DNA from 2 places in the Blautia massiliensis (ex Liu et al. 2021) genome. Region 1 is predicted to be linked to the other one. Evidence: riboswitches for the same ligand, from Rfam matches in the RefSeq annotation. Region 1 holds a riboswitch; the other holds the start of a gene.
The links. A riboswitch is a leader RNA that binds a small molecule or an ion and turns the genes downstream of it on or off. The one in region 1 is predicted to bind cobalamin.
Positions count from the first base shown of each region.

Region 2: linked by a shared signal. The riboswitch ahead of ACTNDQ_RS08920 (ABC transporter permease) and the one ahead of ACTNDQ_RS00250 (cysteine-rich small domain-containing protein) in region 1 are both predicted to bind cobalamin.

Region 1 covers NZ_JBQHWA010000001.1:54,002-66,263, reverse strand. The annotation lists gene ACTNDQ_RS00290 (DUF1002 domain-containing protein) at 1-1,345, shown strand, start outside; gene ACTNDQ_RS00285 (class I SAM-dependent rRNA methyltransferase) at 1,578-2,780, shown strand; gene ACTNDQ_RS00280 (hypothetical protein) at 2,854-3,267, shown strand; gene ACTNDQ_RS00275 (DUF5685 family protein) at 3,269-4,117, shown strand; gene ACTNDQ_RS00270 (J domain-containing protein) at 4,111-4,758, shown strand; gene ACTNDQ_RS00265 (diaminopimelate dehydrogenase) at 4,953-5,939, shown strand; gene ACTNDQ_RS00260 (N-acetylmuramoyl-L-alanine amidase family protein) at 6,224-7,714, shown strand; gene ACTNDQ_RS00255 (C40 family peptidase) at 8,007-9,485, shown strand; cobalamin riboswitch at 9,717-9,886, shown strand; gene ACTNDQ_RS00250 (cysteine-rich small domain-containing protein) at 10,153-10,440, shown strand; gene ACTNDQ_RS00245 (phosphatase) at 10,547-11,263, opposite strand; gene ACTNDQ_RS00240 (glycyl radical protein) at 11,618-12,262, shown strand, end outside.
Region 2 covers NZ_JBQHWA010000018.1:29,962-42,223, reverse strand. The annotation lists gene ACTNDQ_RS08945 (DUF3786 domain-containing protein) at 1-585, opposite strand, end outside; gene ACTNDQ_RS08940 (GntR family transcriptional regulator) at 825-1,199, shown strand; gene ACTNDQ_RS08935 (ABC transporter ATP-binding protein) at 1,202-2,050, shown strand; gene ACTNDQ_RS08930 (ABC-2 transporter permease) at 2,047-2,721, shown strand; gene ACTNDQ_RS08925 (MATE family efflux transporter) at 2,877-4,235, shown strand; cobalamin riboswitch at 4,383-4,556, shown strand; gene ACTNDQ_RS08920 (ABC transporter permease) at 4,693-5,622, shown strand; gene nikC (nickel transporter permease) at 5,638-6,501, shown strand; gene ACTNDQ_RS08910 (ABC transporter ATP-binding protein) at 6,482-7,273, shown strand; gene ACTNDQ_RS08905 (ABC transporter ATP-binding protein) at 7,283-8,221, shown strand; gene ACTNDQ_RS08900 (nickel ABC transporter substrate-binding protein) at 8,251-9,819, shown strand; gene ACTNDQ_RS08895 (class I SAM-dependent methyltransferase) at 9,823-10,575, shown strand; gene ACTNDQ_RS08890 (class I SAM-dependent methyltransferase) at 10,577-11,323, shown strand; gene ACTNDQ_RS08885 (alpha/beta hydrolase) at 11,335-12,108, opposite strand.

The sequences.
Region 1 (12,262 bases):
TGAAGTAGTTGCTGCCTGCCCGATGGAAGTATCTGGAACAGGTGCACTTACCGGTATCCAGATGGCATATGAGAAGGCCAGTGGAGAGAAGCTGGATGAGACCAAGACGAAGCTTGCCAACCAGGAGATCGTAACCACCGGTGAGCTTGCAGATAAGGTTGGTAAAAATGAGGCGACAACAGTTGTAAACCAGTCCAAGATGGATGTGATCCAGAACGGAGTACAGAATGCAGATGAGATCCAGAATATTGTCATCAATGTGGCTGAGCAGAACAATATTTCCGTAAGCCAGGATGATATTGACAGGATCGTGTCTCTTCTGGAGCAGATCTCACAGCAGGATTACAATTATGATGATGTGAAGGAAACACTGGAGCAGGTAGATGCCAATACCACAGGCCAGACCTCTTCCTCTGATGATACGCTGGATGGCGAGAGCAGTGATGAAACCGTAGATGTGGATGCAGATTCTTCTGATGATATCGTCAACAATGTAAATGACAGCATTCTTGGTGACGATGTGATCCAGAGCTCCACAGAGGATCCGGGTCTTGAGGAAGAAACAGGAGCAGATTCTCAGGATACAAGCAATGAGACCGGAATCCCGGATGCTACCGACGACGGAACCTATAGCAATGAGGAAAGCTCGGACGAAAGTACCTCCGACGAGAGTAGTACAGACGAAAGTGCATCCGACGAGAGCAGTACAGACGAAAGTGCTTCTGACGAGAACAGCACAGAGGATAGTGCATCTGATGAGAGCAGCACAGATGAAAGTGCTTCTGACGAGGCTGCATCCGATGAGACCGGAATCCCGGAGGCAACAGAAGATACAGAATCTTCAGAAAGTACAGAGGGCTCAGACCAGGCAGACAGTGCAGAAAACGATACTTCTGTGCTCAGCGAAGAAGCAAAGAACAATTATGACAAATTTGTCCTCTTTGTAAAAGGCGAGTATGAGGGAGATGCAGATTCCCTTCTCGCTGCAACGGAGGATACAGAGGCAGTGGCAACGGTAACACTGGATGAGCAGACAGCGAAGAGTGTGGCAGAAACTGTTGAGAAGGATTATTATGATATCCTGAAGGATGGTACAGAATCTTATGAGGCAGATGGTACAGAAAAATATCAGAGTACAGAGCTGAATATGATGGATCAGAAGCTGAAGAAGCTGTTCAGTATTGACAGTTCCCAGGAGGACACAGAGGCCACAGACGTGACAGCAGCTATTCTTGCAGATGTTCCCCAGGAAGATAAGCAGACACTTTATAAAGAAACCATGAAATATCTGGCAGGTCTTTACGGCGAGAACACGGACTCTTCTGAGGAATCCGCAGCAGAATAAAAGATTTACAGAAAAAGAGATAAAAAATACCGCAGCAGAGAAAACAACCTCTGCTGCGGTATTTTTTGTCGTGCCGGAAAGATATCATGAAAATTTTGTGATTTACGACAAGGATTTGTGTAAGCACTGGAAAAATGGATTTTTCTGTGATAAAATTGACCGTAAATCGGTTTTGTGGACTCATACATCGCAAACCGTGACAGGGAAACGAGAAAGGGAAAAGGTAGAATTTATGAGCCTGGCAGTAGTAACATTAAAAAAAGGCGAAGGCAGATTCCTGAAATCAGGAGGCCTCTGGGTATATGACAATGAGATCGCAAGCATCATGGGAAGTTTTGTGAACGGAGATATCGTTCTGGTCCGGGACTTTGACGGATATCCGATGGGAAGAGGATTTATCAACACCAATTCCAAGATCACAGTCCGTATGCTTACCAGAGATGAGCGTACAGAGATCAGTCCGGAATTTTTGAAACAACGTGTCCGCGACGCATGGGAGTATCGTAAGAAGGTAGTAGATACCGGAAGCTGCCGTGTGATCTTCGGAGAAGCAGACTTTCTTCCGGGTCTTGTTGTGGATAAGTTTTCAGATGTGCTTGTTGTACAGTCTCTTGCACTGGGAATCGACCGTCTTAAAGAAACGATCATAGATGCACTGAAGGAAGTTCTTGCTGAGGATGGGATCCGGATCCGTGGAGTCTATGAGCGGAGTGATGCAAAGGTACGTCGCCAGGAAGGAATGGAACTTACCAAGGGATTTATCGGAGAAGAATTTCCGACACTTGTTCAGATTGAAGAGAACGGTGTGAAATATGAAGTAGATATCAGGGACGGGCAGAAGACCGGATTTTTCCTGGATCAGAAATATAACCGTCTTGCTATCCAGAAGCTCTGCAAGGGGGCGAAGGTTCTGGACTGCTTTACACATACCGGCTCTTTTGCCCTGAATGCGGGAATTGCAGGGGCACAGAGTGTTCTCGGTGTGGATGCGTCGGAAACTGCAGTCCTGCAGGCAAGACGAAACGCCAGTCTGAACGGCCTGGACGGAACAGTGAAATTCCTCTGTGAGGATGTTTTTGAGCTTCTTCCCGAGCTTGAGGAGAAGGGAGAGAAATTTGATGTTGTGGTACTGGATCCTCCGGCATTTACGAAATCCAGAAGCTCTGTAAAAAATGCCATCAAGGGATACCGTGAGATCAATCTCCGTGCAATGCGTCTTGTAAAGGACGGCGGATTTCTCGCAACCTGTTCCTGCTCTCATTTTATGACGTATGAGCTGTTTACACAGACCATCGGTCAGGCAGCGAAGAATGTCCATAAGAGACTGCGCCAGGTAGAGTACCGTACACAGGCACCGGATCATCCGATCCTCTGGTCAGCAGATGAGTCCTATTATCTGAAATTCTACATTTTCCAGGTATGCAATGACCGTTAGGAACTGCCATCCGGATTTTTTACGGAAATTTTTGGGCAGTGCCGTCTGGCAGTGAAAAGGAGATGCAGATCATATGAGAGACAAATTCAATAAATTTATGCAGGGACGTTATGGAGTGGATGATCTTTCCAGGTTCACCATGGGAGTCGCACTGGTTCTGATCATTCTGGCAATGTTTGCCAATATATTCAGCAGAACTGTCGGCAGCACCCTTGACATTCTCGGGGTCGCAGCGATCGTATATGCATATATACGTATTTTTTCCAGAAATATCCAGCAGCGTTATGCCGAAAATCAGAAATTCCTTCAGATGACGTCAAAGTTCCGTTTTCGCTTTAATAAAGAAAAGGATCTGATGAAGCAGAGAAAGACCCATCACATCTACAGCTGTCCGGGCTGCGGACAGAAGATACGTATTCCAAAGGGAAAGGGCAAGATTGAGATCGAATGTCCGAAATGCCACACAAAATTCGTAAAAAGGAGCTGACATGTTCGGATATGTGACCGTTAATAAACCGGAAATAAAATTCAAGGATTTTGATGTGTACCGTTCTTTTTACTGCGGTCTTTGCAGAGAATTGCGGGAGAGATACGGGATACCGGGACAGATCTCACTGACTTATGATATGACATTTGTGGTCCTTCTTTTAAGCGGCCTTTATGAGCCGCCAACGAAGAAGGGAACCTCCAGGTGTGTGGTCCATCCGCTGAAGCCCCAGCCAGTGCGCAAAAATACAGTAACTGAGTACTGTGCGGATATGAATGTGATCCTTACCTATTACAAATGTATGGATGACTGGCAGGATGAACACAAACCACTGCGCTATGCATATGCAGGAATTCTGAAGAATTGCGGAAATATGCATATGTCCGCTTATCCGGAGAAGATCGAAAGGATCCGAAACGCGCTGGAGGAGCTTTCTTCCCTGGAAAAACAGGGGGAAACCGATGTGGACCGTGTAGCCGGGTGTTCCGGACGTATCATGGAAGAGATTCTGGCTTTCCGTAAGGATGTCTGGGAATCGTCCCTGCGCCGTCTGGGATTTTATCTCGGAAAATTTATCTACATCCTGGATGCTTATGACGATGTGGAAAAAGATGCAGAAAACGGAAATTACAATCCTTTCCTTGAAAAATATAAGATAGAAGGGTTCGAGGAAGAGGTACGTCGGCTTCTTATGATGATGCTTGCAGAATGCTGCAGAGAATTTGAAAAGCTGCCGATCCTCCGATACGGAGATATCCTTCGAAATATTTTATATTCCGGCGTCTGGTGCCGTTTTGCGGCGATCGGACAGAAGCGCAGGGAAGAACGGGAGAAAGAGAAAAAATGTTAGATCCATACAGCGTGCTGGGAGTTCCCAGAAACGCATCTGATGATGAAATAAAAAAGGCATACCGGAAGCTGAGCCGAAAGTATCACCCGGATGCCAATATCAATAATCCGAATAAGGATCAGGCCGAAGAAAAATTCAAAGAAGTGCAGCAGGCTTACGAGCAGATCATGAAAGAGCGTGAGTACGGAAGCAGTTCCCGGAATGGCTATGGCGGTTACGGAAATTACGGTGGTTTTGGAAATTACGGAAATGCCGGTTCCAGTGCCTATCAGGATGAGGAAAGTATGCGCAGAAGGGCGGCCGCCAATTATGTGCAGAGCGGTCATTTTCAGGAAGCTATGAATGTACTGGATTCTCTTGGTCAGAAAAATGGAGAATGGTATTACCTGGCTGCTATGGCAAATATGGGAATGGGAAATAATGTAACAGCTCTGGATCAGATCCGTGAAGCAGTCCGTCAGGAACCGGATAATATGCAGTACCGTATGCTGCTCCAGAGAATGGAAGGCGGTGGCGGCTGGTATCAGCAGCGGCAGGATCCCTTTGGGGGAATGCCGACTGCAGAAGGGGATATGTGTGATGCCTGCTGCAGGACCATGGCCTGTTTCATGTGCTGGCCGGGCGGCTTTTTCTGCTGCTGATGCAGGAAAAAGGTCTGTCATCGATGTCCTGAAACTGAGATCGGGGATATCATAAGGCAGCATATCCATATGTTTGTAAGGCGGATCCTGCAGATCCGTTTTGCGATATAGATCGCAGAGGGATTTTTCTGACAGAAATTCACAATGCTGTCCGGAAAATGTCATACTGCAGAGAAAAAGAGGAGGAAATCGTTATGAGTATAAGAATTGGTATTTTAGGTTACGGAAACCTGGGACGCGGCGTGGAGTGCGCCATCAAGCATAATCCGGATACAGAGCTGGTTGCAGTATTTACCAGACGTGATCCGGAGACTGTAAAGATCCTTACAGAGACCGCAAAGGTTTATTCTGTAAAAGATGCGGAGAAGCTGAAGGATGAGATCGATGTCCTGATCATCTGTGGAGGAAGTGCTACAGATCTTCCTGTTCAGACACCGGAGTATGTAAAATATTTCAATGTTGTGGACAGCTTTGATACACATAAGAAAATCCCGGAGCATTTTGCAAATGTTGACAAGGCAGCAGCAGAGAGTGGACATGTAGGAATCATTTCCGTAGGCTGGGATCCAGGAATGTTTTCTCTGAACCGTATGTATGCAAATGCGATTCTTACAAATGGAAACGACTACACATTCTGGGGCAAGGGTGTCAGCCAGGGACATTCTGATGCAGTCCGCCGCATCAAAGGCGTAAAGGATGCAAAGCAGTACACCATTCCGGTAGAAGCTGCACTTGAGGCAGTAAGAAACGGAGAAAATCCGGAGCTTACCACACGCCAGAAACATACAAGAGAGTGCTTCGTAGTTGCTGAGGAGGGTGCTGATCTTGCACGCATCGAGGAAGAGATCAAGACCATGCCGAACTACTTTGACGAGTATGATACAACGGTACATTTCATTTCCCAGGAAGAGCTGAATCGAGACCACAGCGGTATCCCACACGGCGGTTTTGTGATCCGCAGCGGAAAAACAGGCTGGAACAATGAGAACAGCCATGTGATCGAGTACAGCCTGAAGCTGGATTCCAATCCTGAGTTCACATCTTCTGTGATCGTTGCCTATGCAAGAGCTGCATACCGCATGAACCAGGAAGGACAGAAGGGCTGCAAGACCGTATTTGATGTTGCACCTGCATATTTAAGTGCCCTTGACGGAGCAGAGCTTCGCAAAAAATTTCTGTAAGGATCTGTAACAGATCTGTAACAGACAGGAGCAAAACTGCATAAAGGATCATATCCCCGGAGCATCGGTGAATATTTCTGATGTTTCGGGGCTTTTTTCTGCATAAAATCAACATTGGTAATACCTGGATGATGTTTTTTCTGAAAGAAAAGGAAAGAGTTGACGGACCGTAAAGAATGTTATATAATATGGACGTAAAATTGTAACAAAATTGTAACGTTTACGATCAGCCGGACTTAAGAAATAGTAAATATCAATGATCTATCTATCAAAGGAAGGTATGTATGCGAAAATTAAGCAGAAAATGGAAGCTCTGGGGACTTTTTTTTGTTCTGATGTTCTTTGCAGCCGGAGCAACTGTACATACAACGGCAACAGATGTACAGGCTGCGACCAAAAACGGCTTTAAAACAGAAAACGGAAAGTCCTATTATTATCAGAATGGCCAGAAGGTAAAAGGCTGGCTTACACTGAACGGAAAGAAATATTTTTTTAATAAATCCACAGGCGTGCAGATGAAGGGCTGGGCTAAGGATTCCAAGGGCAAACGATATTTTTATAATGTCAACGGTGCCAAGGGCTATATGGCAACAGGCTGGCTTACAGACAGCAAGAACAATACCCGCTATTTTAATCCCACCAGCGGATATATGACAACGAAATGGGCCACGATCAGTAATAAGAAATATTATTTCTACAGCGGCAGTGGTGCTGCTGCAAGAAGCGTATTCCTTACAGACAAGCAGAATGTGACCAGATATTTTACCAGCAAATGCTTTATGGCAAAGGGCTGGGCAACGAATAAGAAACAGCAGAAGCGTTATTTTGATCCAAACACGGGAGCTATGTATAAGGGCTTCAAGAAGATCGGCAGCGATACCTATTATTTTTACAGCAAGAGCGGCGTGATGGCTACCGGTTGGGTCACAAATTCCAAAAAAGGATATAAATATTATTTCGATCCGTCAACCGGTGTCATGGCTACGGGAACGAAGACGATCGATGGCAAGAAGTATACATTTGGCAGCAATGGTGTCCTGGATACAAACCCAAGCACTACTACAGTGACAAGCTCCAAGACTATCAAGAATTTCCTTGCCAATGCATTACTTCCGGTAGGAAAGACTCTTTACGTATGGGGCGGCGGCCACAACTGGTCAGATGCGACCAGAAAGGGCATCAGTCCAAAATGGAAACAGTGGTATGACAGCAATTCCAGCTCCTATAATTACAGAGATTATATGGATCTCAGTGAAGCTACAGAACAGAAGGGCCTTGACTGCTCCGGCTTTGTAGGATGGTCTGTATATCAGATCATGCAGAGCAGATCCGGTGGACCTATGTACACGGATGTTTCCGGAAATCTTGGATCTTTGTATTCCGGCAAGGGAATGGGTACCGTTGTTTCCCAGTCTCAGCTGGCAAGCTCAAACTGGAAGCTTTATCCGGGAGATATCGGATACAACAGCGGACATACCTGGATCGTTCTCGGACAGTGTTCCGATAAGAGTGTTGTGATCCTCCACTGTACACCGAATGCCGGCGTACAGATTTCCGGAACACCGACACCAAGCGGAACTTACGGAAGCCAGGCGATCAAGCTGGCAGAAACTTACATGTCCAAGTATCCTGGAGTCAGCAAATATGATTATCATGAATCCAGTGGTAACTATATCCGAAACGGTGCATACTTCAGATGGAACAGAAGCACTCTTTCCGATCCCAACGGATATCTGAACAAGACAGCCAATCAGATCCTTGCAGATCTTTTCTGATCAGGATATGCTGGAAGAAATGAAAGAAATTTATATGTAACAAATAGCAATAAGAAACGTGAGAGGAGAACCTGAGATAACCCGGGTTCTCCTTTTTTAATGTCAAAATCATTAATAAATGTTACAAAGTTTTAAACTAATTAATAGAAAATCCTTGCAATCTAAATAACACTGTGTTAATATATAAAAAGATTGAAACAAGATATTGCAAAAGTATTACAAAGAAAACCAACGAAGCGGATGGTCAGATCCGCTGTATTAAATTAGAATCAGATTGCGAGGGTGAACAGTCATGAAGAAAAGGATATTATGTCTGACACTGGCGCTCATCATCAGCGGAGCACAGGTAGTCAGCGTAAGCGCAACAAGAGAAGATGAGGCAGCACTTCAGCAGGAGATGGATGCGACCAACGAACAGCTGAATGCGACTTATTCCAGATTGGATGAGCTTTCCTCACAGAAGTCACAGATTGAAGGCGAGATTTCAACTCTTGATGCCAATCTTGTAAACGTGATGGTTTCGATCCAGACACTGGAGGGAGATATCTCCAATAAGGAAGCCGACATTGCATCTACACAGACCAACCTTGAGAAGGCCAAAAATGCCAAGCAGAAACAGTATGAGGCAATGAAGAAACGTATCCAGTATCTCTATGAGAAGGGTGGAGACGATGCATGGTTCCAGATGATGCTGAATGCAGAGAACCTGTCTGACCTTCTTACAAGAGCAGAGTACACACAGAAGACTTATGAGCAGGACCGTAAGAGTCTTGAAAAATATTCCAATACGATCCAGCAGGTGGCAAACCTGGAGGCACAGTACACACAGGAGAAGGCAGAGCTGGAGGGAATGAAGCAGGAATATGAGGCAGAGTCCCAGAACCTGCAGGCACAGCTGGATGAGAAGCGTGCCACATCCGCAGATTATGATAATGAGATTGCCTACGCACAGCAGCAGGCTACAGATTATGCCAACCTTCTTGCAGAGCAGACTGCAGAGCTTCAGAGATTAGAGGCTGAGCGTATTGCAGCAGAGGAAGAGGCAAGACGTCAGGCCGAGGCTGAAGCAGCAGCGAGAGCACAGGCTGAGGCAGAAGAGGAAGCAAGACGCCAGGCAGAGCAGGAAGCACAGCAGGATGAGGCGGACGAGAGCGAAGACGTACAGTACGATGAGGACGGCGACGTGATCGAGAATGCAGATGAGGATACTGCAGAAGATGACACCGAGGATGTGGATGAAGATGCAGACAATGGTGAGAATGATGATGCGTCCGAGGATACTGAGGATACAGAGGATAATGCAGACGCAGATTACGATAACAGCACAGACGCATCTGAAGAAAGTGCAGAGGACACATCTAATGCAGAGGACACATCTAATGCAGAGGATACATCTTCAGACAGTGACAGTTCTTCTTACAGCAGTGGTTCCGGATCTTCTGTTGTGAATTATGCTACACAGTTTGTGGGAAATCCTTACGTATGGGGTGGAACAAGCCTTACCAACGGTGCAGACTGCTCCGGATTTGTACAGAGCGTCTATGCGAACTTCGGAGTCAGCCTTCCGAGAACCTCCTATGAGCAGCAGAATGCAGGTACAGAAGTATCCTACGCAGATGCACAGCCGGGAGATTTGATCTGCTATGGCGGACACGTGGCTATTTACATGGGTAATGGCCAGATCGTTCATGCATCGAACTCTCAGGACGGGATCAAGATCAGCAATGATGCTACATACAGAACAATTGTATCTGTAAGACGTCTTGTATAATAAGAACGTACAACAGAAAATAAAAATACAGCAGCCCGACAGCAGTTTGTCGGGCTGTTTTTGACGTCGGAAAAAATATTGAAAACCCATGGAACGGATTGAACGGCAACAAAATATGCTCAAAAATGTATAAATATTGAAAACAGTATTGACATATAATTAACAGGATGTTATTATGATGTCAGTATAATTCCATATTGAACATAGCAAGTGCTGAGGATAGCTGACAGTTATATATTGATTATCAGAAGTCCACAGAAAAGGGAATCAGGTGTGAAACCTGAGCGATCCGGTCACTGTAACGGAGGAGCGAATCTCATAGTCCATTGTACGTATGTATGAGAAGGAGAGAGGAGTCATGATCCCGGAGCCAGGAAACCTGCTTGTTATGGCGAGGTTAAACTTCCGTGTAAAGTGTAACAACCATTTCAGGGACTCCGCACCCCTGGGACGTTGTCTACTTTTTTACGAGAGTAGGCATTTTTTTATGGAATGCGCCTGTTCATATGAATTATACATGATTAAATGGCAGGCGATACTACTCCGGATACATTCGTTCCCTCCGCGCACTCATGAACGGATTATATTTCTACCCCGGGGTGGCATCGCTACCTCTTTTTATAGGAAAAAATTATGTGTGGTTATGTCAGGAGAGGAGAAAAGAGCCATGGAGAAACCATACTGGGAAGGCAAAGAATACTCTTACTTCAGCCACAAAAACTGTGAGTATTTTCCGTGCCATAAAGGAGCAGATCCGGAGAACTTCAATTGTCTGTTCTGCTATTGTCCTTTATATGCACTGGGAGATAAATGTGGTGGTAATTTCCGCTTTACGGAAAGCGGGATCAAAGACTGCACCGAATGCAAGCTTCCTCACAGAAGAGAAAATTTCGGATATGTTACAGGTAAATATAGCGAGCTTGCGGAAATTGTACGGAAGCAGCGGGAAAAATAAAAAACAGGCCAGTTCAGATACAGGAAAATGTATATTCCTGTGTTTGAACTGGCCTGTTTTGCTTGGGGGGACAATATCTGTTATCTGTCGGAAAAGATACAGAAGATCATTCTCTGGTTTGGAGAAAAACCTTGAGTCTGGGAATCTGGTTGTTGAGGATCAGCTGTTCCGGAAACATGGCCTGATGAACAAACTCAGCAGCACAGGTAAAATCTCCGATATGCTCCGGACCATGGCTGTCACTGGAAAGAAGCAGCGGCAGATCATATTTGCGGCAGCATCGAAGGATCTCGAAACAGTTTTCTCTTGTGTCGCCACGATAGCCATAAGGTGCAAGAGAAGCTTCGTTGATCTCAAAGATCGTGCCGGTTTCTCTGGCAGCCCTTGCAAGCGCATCATAATTAACCGGGTAATGAGTGTTATCACTATGTCCGAGGATCTTTACACAGGGGTTTTTCATTACATTGATAAAAGCTTCTGTGTTTTCGGCTCTGGTACCGCAGCGGTAATTCCAGGCATGCATGCTGGCAATGGCGTAATCAAGTTTGCATAATAATTCCTGATCTAAATCTACCGTTCCGCTGCGGTCAAGGATATTCAGTTCAATTCCGTAGAGTAATTCTACACCGAAATGTTTTTTGGGAGAATAGGTAAGGCTGCGGAAATAGGAGGAAGTTCCGGCTGCCAGAGTGCCGGGACCGTGATCAGTGATCCCGAGAAGCCGGAGACCTTTCTCGGCAGCTGCGCGTGCCATGTTGGTGATGGTACATTCCGTACCGTGACCACTGGCGATGGAGTGGGTATGCATATCAGAAAGATACATAAAAATACACCTCTTTTACTGTTTGAGAACATGTGACAGAGCGGAATACGAATGTCCGCTTTGCATAAATTTTTTCTGAAAAACAAAGGAATTCCTATATAAATCCAAGTATGGCAGAGCAGAAAAACAAAGTCAATAGAGAAAAACATAAAAATACAAAAAACAAATAAAATCAACAGGGCGCAACCGATAAAAACCACAAAAACAGCTAGAAACACATGTTGGATTTCGTTGACATCGAAGTAGGAGTAAGGTATAATAAAACTACATGAGCACATAGCCGGACAGGAGCGGTTCTGGAAGCGTAGAGGCAGACAGATCACCAGAAACAACCGGTTATGAGAAAGGAGAATCATGGAGAAATTTCATATAGCAGATGTTCCGAAAACAGACAGGATCACACATCTTGTAGATAATCTTTATGCAAAGATGCCGGTGATCGAATCTGCCAGAGCAAAACTGATCACAGAGTCTTACAAAGCAACAGAAGACGAGCCGATCATCACCCGCAGAGCCAAGGCATTTGCCCACATCCTGCACAACATTCCGATCATCATCCGTGATGAGGAGCTGATCGTCGGAAGCAGCACTTTGGCGCCGAGAGGATGTCAGACGTTTCCGGAGTATTCTTTCCAGTGGCTGGAAGATGAGCTGGATACAGTGGCTACCAGAACAGCCGATCCATTTTATATTGCGGAGGAAACCAAGGCGGAGCTCCGTGAGGTACATAAATACTGGAAAGGCAAGACTACCAGTGAGCTTGCAACCTCCTATATGGCACCGGAAGCGATTCTTGCCATTGACCACAATATTTTTACACCCGGAAACTATTTCTACAATGGTGTAGGACACGTAACCGTTAAATATGAAGAAGTTCTGGCAATCGGTTATGAAGGAATCATTGCCAAAGCTCAGAAGGAACTGGATGAGTGTAATGTAGGAGATGGTGATTACGCAAAGAAATCCCGTTTCCTGGAAGCAGTTATCATGAGCTGTCAG
Region 2 (12,262 bases), on a different contig from region 1:
TGCAAACATAAGCGTTTCATAATGCATGTAATCTAAAGTATTCCTGTCTGCAAGAATTTGAAGACTTGCCGGGAACTCGTCATCAGCTTCCCAGAAACGGATGATAATCGGCAAAAAAGGAAAAAGATTTAATTTAAAAGCAACATCTCCTTTTTCCAGTTCCTTTCCGGAAAGTGATATACAGGCATTACGCAATTCAACGGTTTTTCCGTTAAAAAAGTCAGCGGTATTCTGAAAAAATCCTCTGTTCGGCGAGAGATTTCCTGTTCGGACAGAGGAAAGGCTGTTTATATTTACAAATTCATGTGACAGATGGCATCTATCCTTTGAATAACATAAAACATCATAAATAGTCATTGCTTCATTATGATTGGCTTCATGAACTATTTCAAAATCATTATCTGACCACTGAACACTTCCCGTTTTTCGGTTAATACGATAGGTACGGTTAATAAAAGTAATATATAACCAGTCAGAATTGTAATCTAATGAATATTTATGTATCATTGTAGCCTGATCATATTGCAGGAAAACATGTGCCATTGAAATTTTTGTTTTATCATAATTATTGATAGCTTTCGTCATATATTTCTCCAAGAATATTTTTGTTGTAGTTATTTACAAAATAGACTAATCAGTCTATAAAGTCAATACATTTTGCGTAACAAATAAAAATTAATGATCATGAAAAGTAAATGACTAAGACTTCCCATACCTTCTGATGGCAGATGACAGAATCCCGGCAGTCAACTACTGCAAAACAGTATATAACAGTTGACAACAGTATTATACTGTTATATACTGTTTACAACAGGAGGGAACATATGAAGATTATAATCAATAATACCTCGATGGTACCAATTTATGAACAGATCATGGAGCAGATCAAGGCGCAGATCATCTCCGGAGAGTTAAAAGAAAATGATATATTGCCGTCCGTGAGAACAATGGCAAAGGAACTGAAGATCAGTGCACTTACTGTGAAGAAAGCATATGACAATCTGGAAGCAGAGGGCATGACAGTCACAGTTCATGGGAAAGGAACGTATGTAGCGGCTTCGAATACACAGCTGATGGAAGAAGAGCGCAGGAAAGAGGTTGAGGCGGATCTGGAAGCAGCAATTCAGAAGGGAAGGCGCTGCGGAATGAAGGAGGAAGAGATCCGTTCGTTGTTTGAACTCATCATGGAGGATGAATGATTATGTTGGAGATCAAAGGAGTAAAGAAAAGCTACGGTGAATTTCAGTTAGACTGTTCGTTAAATGTAGAAAAAGGAAGAATCACCGGTCTGGTTGGAGAGAACGGAGCCGGTAAGAGTACTTTGTTCAAGGCAGTGCTCGGACTCATTTCTTATGATGCCGGTGAGATAAAGATCCTGGGAAAAATACCGGAAGAGTTAAGTGAAAAAGAGAAAGAAGAGCTGGGAGTTGTCCTGGCAGAAGCCGGATTCAGTGGATACTTGAAAGGGAAAGATGTTGAGGCAGTCCTTGCCAAATTGTATCCAAAGTTTGAAGCAGAAAAATTTCATCAGATGTGTGAAGAATATCAGATTCCGTTGGATAAATTTATAAAAGAGTACTCAACAGGAATGAAAGCAAAGCTGAATCTGATCATTGCATTGACACATCAGGCAGAATTCCTGATGCTGGATGAGCCGACAGCAGGGCTTGATGTCGGAGCGAGGGAAAGGATGCTGGATATTTTAAGAGAGTATATGGAAGAAGAACCGGAGAGAAGTATCCTGATCAGTTCACATATTTCTTCGGACCTAGAACATCTGTGTGATGACATTTATGTGATACATAAAGGAAGGATCATACTTCATGAAGAGATGGATACGATTCTTGAAAAATATGCAGTGTTGAAGGTCAGTGAGGAACAATATCAGGCAGTAGATAAAAGGTATCTTTTGAAAGAGAAAAAAGAGTTTTTTGGAGTTGCCTGTCTGACGAACGAGAAGCAGTATTATATAGAAAATTATCCGGAAATCGTAGTAGAGAGCGGATCACTCGATCAGGTGATCCTGATGTTGACAGGGGGCGAAAGATGATGAAAGGAATCAGAGGTCTTTTGGAAAAGGATTTTCGATTGTTTTTTCGGCAGGGTGGTAATCTTTTTTTGGTGTTAGTGTTTGTAGCATTGTTTTTTATACTTACAGGAAAAACGGGAGCTGCTTTCATTGCAATGTATATCCCATCTGTTCTGGCGATATATTCAGGTAATACGATCAGTTATGATGAAAATGGCCATGGCTACACATATTTATTTTCTTTACCCGTAAATAAAAAAATATATGTCAGAGAAAAATATATTTTTTCCTTTATCATGACAGCATGTGGATGGTGCATTGGAATGATCTGTGCAGGAATTATGGTACTCATAAATCCTGAAGAGGTGTTTGATCTGGAAATGCTGGCAATGGAGTTGATCACATTTTTTGTGTTTCAGGCAATTGCGGGAATTATGATTGCGATCAGGATAAGGTTCGAAGGAGAGAAAGGGCGAATTGTGCTGCCAATCGCAATTTTAATTATTTTTGCGATTTGTTATACAATTGGATCTTTTGTGAAGGCTAACCTGGGATTAAAAGAAAGTATTCTGCATATGATAGGGGGAATAGGGGATCTTGAAATCGGGATTGCCCTTATTGTGCTAAGTCTGCTTATATGGTTTGCTTCGTATAAGTATAGTATGAGCGCCATGAAGAAGAAAGAGTTTTAAGATAGGCGTGACAAAAATGATCCATTAAAAATAATGATCATAAAGATGTAATAGCTACCAATAATATGAGAAAAACTTTGTGAAAAAATAGGCTTGTGTTTCGTAAGAGCCCCTTGTAAAATAGCGGACAAGGATGAAAAGAAAAGGAGACTCTTATGGGAACCAATGAAAAAGATATGACTGCCGGATCCCCCGGAAAACTGATCATAACTTTTGCCATACCAATGATGCTTGGAAATATTTTTCAGCAGTTTTATACAATGGCAGACACAATGATCGTCGGACAAGTGGTAGGAGTTAAGGCACTGGCGGCAGTAGGTGCCGGAGATTGGCTGGTATGGCTGGTGTTGGGGATCATGACAGGTATCACACAGGGTTTTTCTATTCTTGTATCTCAGTATTATGGAGCAAGGGAAAAGGAAAATCTGAAATGTGCAGTAGCGAAAAGCTATATCATGACAGCATTACTGTCTGTGGTCGTACTCGCAGTAAGTGAAGGTACAGTTTATCATGTTCTTTTATTTTTACAGACACCGGATAATGTCATTGATCTGACAATGCTATATTTGCGGCTGATCTTTGCAGGAATCCCGATCATAGCTGCTTATAATATATTTGCAGCGATCCTTCGGGCACTTGGAAACAGCAGATCTCCGTTGATCGCAATGACAGTGGCAGCAGTGATCAATGTGGGACTGGATCTGTTGTTTGTGGCGGTTTTTGGCTGGGGTATAGCCGGAGCAGCAGTGGCGACCGTTATCGCGCAGGGATTTTCTGCCTTGTACTGTTTGATCGTATTACGTAAAATCCCGGATATCCGCCTGGAAAAGAAGGATTTTTACAGGCAGCCCTCTATGAGTTTGCGACTTTTGGAACTGGCGGTTCCTCTTGCAATACAGAATGTGATCATCTCCGTGGGAGGACTTGTGGTACAGTATGTGATCAATGGATTTGGTTTTCTGTTTGTGGCGGGATTTACGGCATCGAATAAGCTGTATGGGGTTTTGGAGATGGCTGCCGTTTCATATGGATATGCTATTACAACATATGTGGGCCAGAATCTTGGTGCAAAGAAATATCAGAGGATTCGAAAAGGCGTGCGCAGCGGCACTTATATGGCAGTGCTCACTTCGGCTTTCATTTCCGGCATGATGGTGCTGTTTGGACGTAATGTACTGTCCCTGTTTGTATCCGGTGAACCGGATCAGACCCGACAGGTATTGGATATAGCATATAAGTATTTGTTTATCATGGCTGTCTTTTTGTGGGTGCTGTATCTGCTGTATGTGTATCGTTCCGCTATCCAGGGCCTGGGTAATACTTTGATTCCGCTTGCCAGCGGCATTGCAGAATTTATAATGCGTATCAGTGTTGCGCTGCTGCTGCCAAAACTGATCGGTGAAGATGGAATATACTATGCAGAGATCTGTGCATGGAGCAGTGCAGCTGTTTTATTATTCGTAAGTTATATGATCATTATACGGAAATATAAAGAAGTCACCGTTCATACATAATGTTATTTACTTAAGGGATCTATAATAATACAGGCAGAAAATATCCGGGTTTCACTATGAAATGTTCAGATATTTTATATTTGACAAAAAACTATTTATATAAAAAGAAAAGTATGATATTATAATACTTATTCATTGCAACTATGAAAATTGAATAGTCAGAAGGGTGTACAAAGTACTTAATAAGGAATCTGGTGAAATGCCAGAACAGCCACCGCTACTGTGACAGGGACGAAAACCAAAATATCACTGGAGAGATCCGGGAAGATGGTAAGTAGGAAGAACTGGAGTCAGGAGACTTGCCTTTTTGACAGAAGAATTCTGATTCGGATGGGATACAGAAGGAATAAGCTCTGCCTGAGGTAGAGGTTTGTTTTTTGTGCTGATATGATGCTGGATCATATCAGCTTTTTTTATTTTAACCGAATAAACAGATGAAAAATGAGGAGAAATGAAAATGGGAAAAGTAATTGCAAAGCGTTTTATATTTATGATTCCGGTAGTTCTGGCGGTTACATTTATTATTTTCATGCTGAGTTTTATATCGGCAGGTGATGCGGCCAGAGTTCTGGCGGAGAAAAAATACGAGCATCCGTCACCAGAGCAGATAGAAGAAGTACGTCATGAGGAAGGGCTGGATCAGCCGGTGCTGGTACAATACGGGAAATGGCTGGATCAGGCACTTCATGGCGATTTTGGGAAATCATATTCTACCAGAAAACCGGCTTTTGAGGAATTAAAAAGATATTTTCCACAGACATTTAAACTGGCAGTTACTTCGTTTTTATTGTTGATGATCGTATCAGTCCCTCTTGGAATTTTGTCGGCAATTTATGAAAACAGAGTTCTGGATAAAGTCATTCGCATTTTGTCGTCCCTCAGTGTATCTATGCCGTCTTTCTGGATCGGTCTGATGCTGCTCTATATATTTGGAGTAAAGCTAAAAGTGATTTCCGTGATCGGAGGAGATGCCGGAGGCATCCCGATTCTTGCGGCATTTGCCATGGATATCAGTTTCTTTGGAATTATGACGAGATTGATCCGTACCAATATGATACAGGTGCTGAAGCAGGATTACATACGTGCCAGCAGAGCTAAGGGATTGTCATCTGTAAATGTAATTTTGCGTCATGGTCTGAAAAATATCCTGATTCCTGTGCTGACACGTCTGGTATCAATTGTGATCGGTTTTTTCTGTGGCTCAGCTGTGATAGAAAGTATTTTTTCAATTCAGGGAATCGGAAATCTGGCATTGAAATCCGTGATCTCAAAAGACACTCCGGTGCTGCAATGTTTTATCTTTATTCTGGCTGTTGGCATTGTAGTATTAAATTTTCTTGTGGATATCGCCTATTCTGCGATTGACCGGCGAATCCAGTTAAAGTAAAGGAGAGATCATAGAATGGGAAGCAGAAGAAAGCAGAAAACAGAAAAAAGCATGATCCAGAATCTGTACTGGAAACAGGTATTCCGGTCACCGAAAACGAAAATAGGATTGATGGTGGTCATAATTTTTGCATTGGCAGCTATTTTTGCACCTGTACTGGCGCCGCATGATCCACTGCTTGTGGATGTTTCGATAAAATTAAAGAATCCGTCGGCGGCATATCCTTTAGGTACTGATCAGCTGGGACGATGTATTTTATCAAGACTTCTCTGGGGCAGCCGGTATTCACTGAGCTATAGCTTTACGGTGCTTCTGATCACTGTATGTGTCGGGGTGCCGATCGGACTGTTTGCCGGATATGTAGGTGGAAAAATCGATTCCATAATTATGAGGATCATTGATGTATTTATGGCTATGCCGGTCTTTATTGTGGCACTTGCCATTGCAGGAACCGTAGGAGCCAGCGGCGCTCATCTGATCCTGTCCTTATCGGTCGTATCCTGGGCAGAATATGCAAGGCTTGCCCGGGCATTGACACTTCAGGAAAAAAATAAAAATTATATGACCGCACTAAAAGCCGGCGGCTGCGGCCACGCAAGGATCATATTCAGGCATGTATTGAGAAATATCCTGCCATCTGTGATTGCACTGGCAACAATGGAAATCGGTTCGATCATTCTGTCAATTGCCGGTTTTTCCTTTATCGGCCTTGGTGTGCAGGCACCGACACCGGAATGGGGGATCATGCTCAGTGACAGTAGAAGTTATATTCAGACTTATCCAAGACTGATGTTTTATCCGGGCATACTGATCATGATCATTGTTCTGGCATTTAATTATCTGGGGGAGGGAATACAGAATGGAACAGCCCAAAAATGATGTTCTAAAGGTAAAAAGACTACATGTGGAGTTTCAGACTTCTCACGGAATGGTTCATGCAGTAAAAGATGTCAGCCTGGAAGTAAAACGCGGAAGGATCCATGCTCTGGTGGGAGAAAGCGGAAGCGGCAAGTCAGTTACCTCTCTGACGATTATGAATCTGCTTGCAGGAAATGGAAAGGTGATATCCGGAGATGTGACACTGAACGAAAAGAGTCTTCTGAAGTTATCAGGAAAAGAAAAACGACAGTTATACGGAGACAGGATCGGAATGATCTTTCAGAATCCGACCGCTGCTCTCGATCCGCTCTTTACAGTTGAACAACTGCTTCTGGAAGGACTGAGAAAACATCGCAGAATGAGCAAAAAACAGGCAAGGGAAGTTGCGTTGGAAAGTCTGCGGATGATGAATCTGCGTGATCCGGAAGAACTGATGAAGAAAAAACCTTACGAATTGTCTGGCGGTATGTGCCAACGTGTTATGATCGCCATTGCCATGTCCATGAAACCGGATTATCTGATCGCAGATGAGCCGACGACAGCCTTGGATGTAACCGTACAGAAGCAGATCCTGGAAGAAATCTATCAGCTATCCAGGAAAGAAAATCTGGGCGTGTTATTTATTACGCATGATCTGGGTGTGGTGGCAGAGATCGCAGATGATGTTTCAATCATGAAAGACGGCGAAATAGTGGAAAACGGAACAGTTGAAGAGATCTTTTATCATCCGCAGCATTCATATACAAAAAAACTGCTGGATGCAGTTTTATAGGGGAAAAGTATGAGTACGTTACTAAAGACAGAACATTTAAAAAAATATTATGGCAAGAAAAAAATTGTGAAGGCAGTGGATGATGTAAGTCTGGAAATCCATGCAGGATCATCCATGGCTCTGATCGGTGAAAGTGGAAGTGGTAAAACTACATTCGGAAAGCTGATCGCCGACCTGGAGAAACCTACAGATGGAAAAGTCTGGTTTCAGGGACAGGAAATGCAGGATTTGTCTGAAAAGCAGTTTCGTCCATATCGCAAGAATCTTCAGATGGTCTTTCAAAGCAGCAGCGGGGTATTTGATCCCGGTTATACCATTGGAGAAAATATTCTGGAAATTTTGAAATTACATGAAAAACTGCAAGAGGGTGAGTATGAAGAGCGAGTAAAGGAGGCTTTGATCCAGACGGGGCTTGATCCGGATATCCGCAACCGTTATGTTGGACAGATTTCAGGAGGTCAGTGTCAGAGAGCTAATATTGCGAGAGCATTGGTATTAAGACCGGAACTTGTGATCTGTGATGAACCTGTATCCAGTCTGGATTATTCCATACGAAAGCAGATCCTGCATCTGTTAAATGAGCTGCAGGAAAAATATGAGATGACTTATTTACTGATCACTCACGATCTGTCCAACGTTCCATATCTCTGCAAAGAGGTGGCTATTATGTATCAGGGACGCGTGGTCGAGTTTATCGATCATACGGACAGCTTAAAGGAGACTGCCGTACATCCTTATACAAAAGATCTGTTTGATTCTATTCCGGTAAAAGAACCGAAAATGCGAAGAATCGGATCGCAGGAAAAGAAAATATTTTCAGATACCATTCCGGAACAGGGCTGCCCATATCAGAACCGGTGCAGAAGATGTACAAATATATGCAGAGAGCATATACCGGAATTGACAGAAATTGAAACAGGACATTTTGCGGCATGTCATATGCTGTAAAATATAAAACAAACAAAGGAGAGGAAGAAATGAAGAAAAGACGTGTAGCAAAACTGATAGCATTGAGCATGGTGGCGGCAACTTTACTGACAGGTGTCAATGTACAGGCAAAAGAGGAAAAAGTAGTTACGGCAATGACATCCATTGATCTGACTCCTGAACTTTGTGACCCTATAAAAAGTGGTCCGGACTTTCGTCTTTATGAAATGATCTATGATCCACTGGTGCGTTATGGAGAAAATGGAGAAATTAAACCGGCATTGGCAGAATCCTGGGATATCAGCAAAGATGGCACAACCTATACGTTTCATTTAAGAAAAGATGTGAAATTCTCAGACGGTACAGTGTTTAATGCAGACAATGTGATGTGGAATTATAACAGATGGGTGGAACAGGATGTGACCGGTAACTTTTCGGCCAAACTGGAAAATGTTACAAAGGTAGATGATTATACTGTAGAATTTAAGTTCGCAGAACCATGCTATACACTGCTGATCGAATTCAGCTATCCAAGACCATTCCGTTTCACCTGTGAAAGTGCACTGGATGAAGACGGAGAATTTTGTCAGGAAGTGGGTACCGGAATGTGGATGATCGACAGTTATGAAAGCGGTCAGGAGGTTGTCCTGGTACCAAATCCTAATTATTACGGTGAGAAACCAAATATTGATAAAGTAGTTCTGAAACAGGTGGTAGACGGTGATGCCAGAGTGATGGCACTTCAGAGTGGAGAGGCAGATCTGAATCTTCAGGATATTCCATCCGAAAGCTTCAGTATTATCCAGGCAGATAAAAATTTATCGACAGAACAGCAGGTTTCCACACTTTCTTACTATCTGATCGAAAATTATGATACACCGGCGCTTCAGGATGTAAACGTACGTCAGGCACTGAATTATGCAACAAATAAAGAAAGCATTGTAAATGATCTGCTGGATGGTTACGGCAATCCGGCAACCGGACTTATGTCATCGACAGTTCCTTATGTAACAGAAGAAAACAGCAAGGGCTATCCATATGATCCGGATAAAGCAAAGGAACTGTTAAAGGAAGCAGGATATGAGGATACAGATGGAGATGGTATTGTAGAAAAAGACGGAGAACCACTGAGCCTCAGACTGGTATTCCAGACTGAAGAATATGCTTCATGGAAATCTCTTTGTGAATTCCTGAAATCTGAATATGAGAAGGTCGGTGTAGGTATTGAACTGGTAGAAAAAGAATCCGCAGCTTACTATGATGAGATCTGGAACACCAGAGATTACGATCTGTGCATTTACCGCAGCTATGAAGATTCCTGGATGCCTCATGGATTCCTGAAATCAATGTTCTGTGCGGAAGATGGAGCAAAGGCAGTAAACTGGTACGATGAGGAGCTGAACAAAGATCTCGGAGAAGTATTAAAGACACAGGATGAAGAAAAGCGGACGGAATTATACGATAAGATCCTCACACGTATCAATGATCAGGCAGTAACAGTGCCGCTGTATTATCCGAACCGTGATTATATCTATAACAATACCAGACTGACCAATGTAGAGCTTGCACCGACTGCCTATGAAGGCATTAACTGGGCAACACTGGATGTAGTGGAGTAAAAAATGTTTGAAAAGATCGAGAATAAATGGACAGAAGATTCCGGTGATTATGATGATATGATCCAAAAACAATTGAGTAACAAAAGAACGGTATCTCACTGGACAAAAGAATTGAAAAGACTTCTTGGACCTGAGCCCCTTCGTATTTTAGAAGTGGGCTGCGGCCCGGGTTTTATGAGCATCATAGCAGCGCGTCTGGGACATGATGTAAAAGCGATCGATGGTTCATCAGGAATGGTAGAAAAAGCCAGAAGGAATATGCGACAGTATCATCAGCAGGTGGAAATCTGTGAGGAAGATGGTGTAACTTTGCCATTGGAACAGGAACAAAGCTATGATGTGATACTTTCCAGAGATGCGGTGTGGACATTATATGATCCGGAAAAAGCTTTCAGACGCTGGAAGGCTGTATTAAAACCAGGCGGAAGGATCATTTATTTTGATGGGGACTATCGTACTATCGAACCCACATTAAAAAATAAGATCCATATGAAAATTGCTGATTTTCTTATTTATGTTACAGAAAGAAAAATATATGGATCTGACGTGAAGGAAAACAGCGGAATTTATGAAAAGCTGCCATTTACATCACAGAAGCGTCCGGAAGCGGACTTTCGGATATTAAAAAAGGTACGCTTTGCCAGGATCCAGATCAGAGAGAACCGCTGGCTAAACAGACCATGGACGATGGATTTCTGGAAATACGGATATCAGGGAAAAAAATTTATTGTAGTAGCCACAAAGAAGGAGAAGTGACATGCAAAACGATAAGATCAAAGAGTACTGGGAAGGAGAAGCCGGCATTTACAGCGAAGGGATCAAGGCAGAACTGAAAAGTGAAACAGCAGAAAACTGGAAGAATCTGATTCTGGAGTATGCGCCGGAAAAAGAACATCTGGAAGCACTGGACGTAGGCTGCGGGCCGGGATTTTTTGAAATTATGCTGGGAAAAGAAGGACATCATGTGACCGGGATCGATATTACTGAAAATATGATCCATGAAGCAAAGGAAAATGTAAAGGCAGCAGGTTTATCCGCAGATCTGATGACTATGGACTGCCACAATCTGAATTTCCCGGATGAGACATTTGATATGGTTATCTGCAGAAATATCACATGGACGCTGGACGATCCACAGAAGGCTTACAAGGAGTGGCTGCGTGTACTGAAAAAAGGCGGACGTCTTTTGGTATCGGACGCCTGCTGGTATCTGCATCTTTATGATGAAGAAAAGAAAAAGATTTACGAGGCACATGATGCTGCTATGTGGGAAAAATATGGAAGAGGTATCCATGCTCATGAAGATGCGGAAACAGGGAAAGAGCTCAGCAGTAAGCTGTTTATGAGTGATAAAAAGCGTCCGGTATGGGATCTGGATTACATGATGGAGATCGGCTTTTCCAAAGTGTTTGCCCTGAAGGACATCAGTGATATTTCCAGAACTTCCATGGAACGTGAGCTGAACAAGCTGACACCTCAGTTTTTAGTGGGTGGAGAAAAATAAGCGGGCCGGCGTTAAATAAAACGCTGGACCCGCTCCATTGTGGTTTTTAGAATAAAGATATCCGTCAGTACATCACCGGTTTCCAGAGAATGGTTGGCGTTTTGGGTGAGAAAGAGAGGGACATCTTTCTGCGCTGCCAGTTCCCGTATGGAATCGGTTTCGGCCCAGGGATCTGCGGTGCCGTGGAAGGCGATGCTTCCGGCTAGTGGGAAGGAAAAGGTCTCCGCAAGAGGCGTGAACAGGATGCTTTTTACAGTCAGATCGTGTCGGGAAGCATAGGCAGAGGAGATGACGGTACCAATGCTTTTGGAAATAAACAGAACGCTGCCATAGGAATTCCAGTCGATGCTGCTTAAGGCGCGTTCTGTCTGTTCCAGGGCGAGGTCAAAGGCCTGTTTCATTTTTTCGGGATCTCCTTTGACATTTTCCGGGAGGTTGTCATAGGATACCGTGCGGATCTGGTAGCCTTGTTTGCTGGCAAGGCGGCTGGTATAGTACAGAAGCGGCTTGTCGGCAGTGTATCCGATGCCCGGAAAAACAACAGCTAATTTCGGGGCATTTTTATCTGCTCCGGCTGTATGAGCGGAAACTTTTGTATAGAGCATTTGCAGCTGAAGCTTTTCCTGAAGTTCCTTTAAGGTAATGGAGATCGTACAGGAATCGGATGGAAGATAATCATAATCGGTAACAACGCCGTCCTCTTCCATGGAATAAACAATGTGTGAGGAACCCATGAGCTCCATGTCTTCTTCAATATCTGAAAGTAATTCTTCGTATGATTTCATTTTAGTTCAAACCTTCTTATTTAAAAAATCTTTTATTTTTACAGATGCTTCTATTATACTGGATTCATTGAATGACAGCAAGAGGTTGCTGTTCACTGGCAATGTCCCGCGAGGTGTTTTTTGTGAGAGAAGTTAAACCTTGCTTTTATCCTGC